Marinomonas mediterranea MMB-1: one gene and its partner. The protein of the gene in region 1 interacts with the protein of each later gene in a pairwise test. Links are inferred from orthologs where the notes say so. Each region holds a gene or a part of one and is shown in the gene's direction. Other genes may lie near its edges.

Evidence for each region. Proteins that work in one complex are often made in the same cells at the same time.
Region 2: the proteins of MARME_RS18715 (region 1) and mrdA interact in binary tests that used the Escherichia coli proteins (3 or more experiments, as listed by UniProt). The link is inferred for Marinomonas mediterranea MMB-1 from one-to-one orthologs.

What each region holds. Positions count from the first base shown.
Region 1 is NC_015276.1:4,102,293-4,105,490, forward strand. What follows is about bases 38-3,161. They hold MARME_RS18715 (penicillin-binding protein 1A), read left to right. Parts: upstream 38-424; coding sequence 425-2,899; downstream 2,900-3,161. Other genes in these bases: MARME_RS18710 (hypothetical protein), read right to left, coding at 38-168; MARME_RS18720 (sensor histidine kinase), read left to right, coding at 3,057-3,161. Also shown: more of MARME_RS18710, read right to left, coding at 1-37; more of MARME_RS18720, read left to right, coding at 3,162-3,198. UniProt on the Escherichia coli protein: Cell wall formation. Synthesis of cross-linked peptidoglycan from the lipid intermediates.
Region 2 is NC_015276.1:1,648,035-1,650,995, forward strand. The notes cover bases 1-2,887. They hold mrdA (penicillin-binding protein 2), read left to right. Parts: upstream 1-450; coding sequence 451-2,325; downstream 2,326-2,887. Other genes in these bases: rlmH (23S rRNA (pseudouridine(1915)-N(3))-methyltransferase RlmH), read left to right, coding at 1-441; rodA (rod shape-determining protein RodA), read left to right, coding at 2,322-2,887. Also shown: more of rodA, read left to right, coding at 2,888-2,961. UniProt on the Escherichia coli protein: Catalyzes cross-linking of the peptidoglycan cell wall. Responsible for the determination of the rod shape of the cell. Is probably required for lateral peptidoglycan synthesis and maintenance of the correct diameter during lateral and centripetal growth.

The sequences.
Region 1 (3,198 bases):
TTCTTGATAGTGAACAATCCAAGCGTCTGGAATCGCAACAATGAGAGTCGTATTAGCAGCACTAAAGGAAGTTTCTAACTCGGGAAAAGGTATGGGAGAAGTATTAGGGGCCGTTTGAAGACACCAATCCCCCTGCTGGTATGAAGCCAGCCATGTAGTTCGAGACACTATTCATCATCCTTGATAAATAAAAATTCATGGTTCGTACATATCATCCTGTTATGTACGGTCTAAAATATCACGATAGGCAAGTGGGCATCTTCTGCCCGCAATGTAATGTTCTTTTTCTATCGAACTTTTTATCGCAAAATTCGTCAAAAACGATAACAAGAATACACGATTCACCCTAAACTAGACCAGCGTATTGTATAATATTTCCGCTATAATGGCGCGCGCATTTAGATTTCTAATAATTTGGGTAACTATGTCAAAGTTTATAAAAATTGTCCTTGCACTGGGATTAGTCGGAACATTAGCTGGTGTGGGTATTGCCGTTGGAATGTACTACCAAGTAAAAGACAAAATCCCCACGGTTGCCGAATTAAAAGACATCGAGCTTCAAATCCCTTTACGTATTTATACTGCCGATGAAAAACTGATCGGCGAATACGGCGAGCAACGACGCACCCCCATCAACTTTGATCAGATTCCTAAAGAACTGGAAAGCGCCATACTGGCAGCAGAAGACACAAACTTCTATCACCACCCTGGAATCGACATAATGGGCATGGGACGGGCAGCCTTCCAATTAGTAAGTTCAGGACGCATTCGCGGTGGCGGTAGTACGATTACAATGCAGGTTGCTCGAAACTATTTCCTTTCTTTTGAGCAAACCTTTACCCGTAAATTTACCGAAATTTTAATTTCTTTAAAAATGGAGCAAGAGCTTTCTAAGCAGGAAATTTTAGAGCTCTACGTCAACAAGATTTATTTGGGTAAACGAGCCTACGGGTTCGAAGCAGCCGCTCAGGTCTATTATGGTAAACCGCTGGCTGAACTCAGCCTTGCTCAAATCGCAATGATTGCTGGACTTCCAAAAGCGCCATCGCTTTACAACCCCATTGTTAACCCATCCAGAGCCCTGATTCGTCGAAATTGGATTCTTCAACGTATGTTGTCGCTTGGCATGATCGATAAGCAGTCTTATCAAGAGGCGGTTGAAGCGACCATATCGGCGAAGAACCACGGTGTCTCTCCTGATATCGAAGCCAGCTATGTGTCCGAAATGGTTCGTTCAGAACTGTATGAAACATTCGGCAAAGATTTATACAACGAAGGGTTAAAGGTTTACACGACGATCATCTCGGATCGCCAAGAAGCGGCAAACAAAGCCATCTATAACGGTGTTCTCAGTTACGACGAAAGGCACGGTTATCGAGGCCCACTGGAATCCCGTCCAGACTTGGTAGCAGCGGACCTAAAAGAACAAACGAAAGAGCTCAAAAAAATATCCAATGTTAAAGGCTGGCAAACCGCTATTGTCATTAACACGGAAGAACAAGGACTAGATGCGCGGTTAGAATCAGGAAAGCAAGTCGCTTTGACTTGGGATGCGTTGAAGTGGGCGAAACCTTATATCGATGAGAATAAAACTGGGCCAGAGCCAAAAACAGTAGCCGACATTGTCGTTGCGGGGGATGTCATCCAACTGCGCCCTGTCGAAATCACGGATAAAGAAACAGGTGAAACTCAACAAAGCTGGCGGTTAGCTCAAACGCCCGCAGCACAAAGCGCACTGGTCTCTCTCGACAGTCGAAACGGCGCGATTCAGTCCTTGGTTGGCGGCTTCGATTATTATCAAAACAAGTTCAATCGGGTCACGCAATCAAAGCGTCAGCCCGGCTCTAACTTCAAACCATTCGTTTATTCTAGCGCGTTAAGCCGCGGCTATACGGCCGCAAGTATCATCAATGATGCTCCTGTTGTCTTTCACGATAAAAACTTAGCCACTGCTTGGCGTCCAACAAACGATGGTGGTAAGTTTTATGGTCCTACACGCTTAAGACAGGCTCTATATCGCTCTCAAAACGTTGTCTCTGTTCGCCTTTTGGATGAGATGGGGATTAAACCCACGCTTGAATTTTTAAAACGATTTGGGTTCGACTCTGAGAAGCTACCTCATAACCTCTCGCTATCATTAGGAAGCGCAAACTTGTCTCCGCTTCAAATCGCTACGGGCTACGCTGTATTTTCAAATGGCGGCTTTCGAGTTCAGCCCTTCCTAATCGATCGTGTTGAAGATCGTAATGGTAAGGTACTGTTCCAATCTGAACCGATGACGGTATGCAAACAATGTACTCTGCTTGATAAAGCCTCAGAAGAAGACGCTCAAATGGGGTTATTTAACGTCAATGGCAGCTTCGCTACCTTACCCGTCGCGCCACGTGTTCTTGATCCAGATGTTACTTACATTATTTATGACATCATGCGTGACGTTATAAAATACGGTACAGGCCGCCGCGCGCGAGTACTAAAACGCGACGACATTGCGGGTAAAACCGGAACAACAAACGATGGACGAGATGCTTGGTTCTCAGGCTTTAATGGCCATATTGTAACGTCGGTCTGGAGCGGATTCGACAACTCTTCACCACTAGGGCGTGTAGAATGGGGCGGATCCGTCTCGTTACCTTCTTGGATCTCATATATGCGTCACGTGCTCACTGAAGAGCCTAAGTCTTACATTGATAAGCCTTCCTCATTGATTACCGTGCGCATCGACCCGAAAACAGGTGAGCGTGCCTTACCAGGGCAAAAAAATGCTATATTTGAAGTATTCAGACAAGCTAATGTGCCAGCAAAACGCATCGTAGCCGTTCAAAAAACAGAAACGCAATCCACCGTGAGTGAAACGCAGCAAGAAAAGAAAACAGAATCCGCCTTGGAAAACCTGTTCTAATCAAAAAGACAATGAAACTCTGCAGCATATTACCAGGGAAGGTACGAATAACTATGAGTCGTCAACATGCTCAAGCCAGTGGACTTGTTCACACCTTCCCTAGAGTATTAAGTGAGACGAGTATAAACTAATCAATAACTAGGCAAGGAAGAACCTTATGCTCCCCATGAAATTGTGGTTCCACATATTGGTTAGTCGCCTTAAAAATGCTTGCGATCACAGCGCGGGCTATTATCTCCCTTACGCATTTTATATTGGACTGATTGGTATCGTGGGATTCCCTCTCTACTTTATTATTT
Region 2 (2,961 bases), 2.5 Mb from region 1 along the record:
ACGAAAATGCCGAAATGGGTAACGCAAGGTTATGATGATTATGCCAAGCGTCTCCCAAAGGATTTTGCATTAGAGCTAATAGAAATTCCTATGGCGCCGCGTGGTAAAAATGCCGATATAGCGAAAGCGATAAAGAAAGAAGGGGATGCGATGCTCGATGCCATCCCTTCTGGCGACAAAGTGATTGCTTTAGAAGTGCTGGGTAAGAATTGGTCGACGGATAAGTTGGCGGATCAAGCTGAGCAATGGCGTATGGATGGCTATAATATTTCACTTTTAGTCGGTGGACCAGACGGGTTAGATCCTCGCTGTACCGCAATGGCGAATCAAGCTTGGTCTCTTTCTGCGCTCACACTTCCTCACCCAATGGTTAGAATTATTCTCGCTGAGCAGGTGTATCGAGCTTGGACGCTTATGAATAATCATCCTTATCATCGTTGAGGGTGAAACTTGGGCCATAAACATCATATTTTTCGGAACTATCGGCAAGAGCAATCTCTTACGCAAAGGCGAGTGATATTCTCCGCTGTTTTTGTATTAATCCTTTCTCTTATTTTGATGTCTCGATTGTTTTATTTGCAAGTCGTTGAGCATCAGAGATACGTTACCAAAGCCGACGATAATCGAGTGATGCTTGTCACTGAGCCACCACCGCGTGGGCTTATTTACGATCGACATGGCGTTGTCTTAGCTGACAATCGTCCTATCCACAGTTTAACGATCACTCCCGAACGTGTTTCTAACTTGCCTAAACTCAAAGGAATGCTTTCCGGCATTTTGAACATATCTGAGGATGAGTGGCGGACGTTTGATCAACGACGTAAAGAATATAGGCGTCCTTATCAGTCTATTACACTAAAGTCACAATTGACGGATGAAGAGTGGGCAAAAGTTTCAGTTGATTTATACAAACTTGATGGGGTGCAGGTTGAGGCTCAATTAACCCGATATTACCCTTATGGTGAAGCATTTGCACATGCAATTGGTTACGTTGGTCGCATAACCGAAAAAGACTTAAAGCGAGTGGATAACCAGTCCTATCAAGGTGCTCAATTTATAGGTAAAACGGGTGTAGAAGGGTTTTATGAAAATGAGTTATTTGGCCGCCCTGGGATATCTAAGGTTGAAGTCAATGCTCGTGGCCGAATTATGGAAGAGTTGGAGAGACAAAACCCAGTACCAGGTCACGATCTTCATCTTTACCTCGATGCGCGTTTACAACAATACGCCTATGACTTACTTGGAGATTATAAAGGGTCCGTTGTCGCGTTAGACCCGAATACTGGTGGTATCTTAGCGTTGGTCTCGAAGCCGGGCTTTGATCCCAATTTATTTGTGCGTGGTATCTCCTCAAAAAACTACGCGTCTCTTAGAGATTCTAAACGCTTGCCGCTGTTTAATAGGGCGCTTCGAGGTGGTTATCCTCCCGCGTCGACAATAAAACCATTTATGGCACTTGCGGGCCTTGAATACGGCTTTTCTTCTTGGAACGAAAGCTATTATGCCAAAGGATTCTATCAAATAAATCCAAATGGCCGTCGCTATAGAGATTGGAAGCGAGAAGGTCATGGTTGGATTAATTTAGAGCGCTCCATTATTGAGTCTGTCGATACTTACTATTATCAATTAGCCCATAAAATGGGTATTACACCTATCCACAACTTTCTATCCCAATTCGGGTTCGGCGATCGAACGGTTCTCGACTTGAATGGTGCAGGAAAAGGGTTGTTGCCTTCAAATGAGTGGAAAAAAGCGAAATATAAAGAATCTTGGTATCCAGGGGACTCTGTAAACGTTGGGATCGGGCAGGGTTTTATGGTTGCGACGCCGATTCAAATCGCAACAGCAGTAACCGCGTTGGCTAATCGAGGGCATTACTACTCCCCACGTATGGTCGAAACCGTTGAGCAGGAACCGATTGATTTTGGGGTTGCCGGTGAAGATCATAAGATAAAGCTTAAGAACAACAAAAATTGGGAACGCATGGTGAACGCGATGCGAAAAGTAGTTACTGACTCGAAAGGAACGGCAAGACGCCTCCGTGGAACGGATTACTCAATTGCAGGTAAGACGGGAACGGGGCAAGTATTTAGTTTGCAAGAAGATGAGGAATACGATGCCAAGAACTTGGTAAAACGGCTTCACGATCATGCATTATTTATCGGCTTCGCCCCATCAGACAAGCCTGATATTGTCGTGTTCTCCATTTTTGAAAATGGCGGGAGTAGCTCCAAACCTGCTGATCTCACTAAGCAATTGTTTGATGCATATTTGAACGATGATTATCCAAAGCAGTATGATTTTCTAAAGGGAGATCAATCGTGAATGCTACTTGGTATCAAAGGTTTATACGTTTTACAAATGCCAGGTTATGGCGTTTGACTCACATCGATGTTCTATTAGCTGCTTCTCTTGTGTTGCTTATGTCTGGAGGCTTAGTCGTTTTGTATTCGGCTTCTGGACAGAATATGGAAATGGTTGAGCGGCAAGTCTTTCGTTTGGCATTAGGGTTTGCGGTGTGTCTGGCATTGGCGCAACTGCCGCCTAAATATATGTTACGAGCCTCTCCACTTTTGTTTGTTGCGATCGCGGGTTTACTTGTAGGCGTTTTGTTGTTTGGTGTGGGAGCGAAAGGCGCCCAACGTTGGTTGGAAATTCCGGGTGGGCCGAGATTTCAACCGTCTGAGATTATGAAGATTGTCATGCCCATGATGATTGCTTGGTATTTTGCGCATCGACCTTTGCCTCCATCATTTAAGCAAATAGCGACAGTTTTAGTGATTATCGTCATACCCGTTTTAATGATTGCGAAGCAGCCAGACCTAGGGACGTCTCTTTTAGTTGCTGTGTCCGGTTTGTTTGTCTTGTTTTTAGCTGGGCTTCCTTGGATATACATGCTTTCAGCGGGAGCTTGTGCGCCTGTTGCTGGGTATTTGCTTTGGCATGTCATGCATGATTATC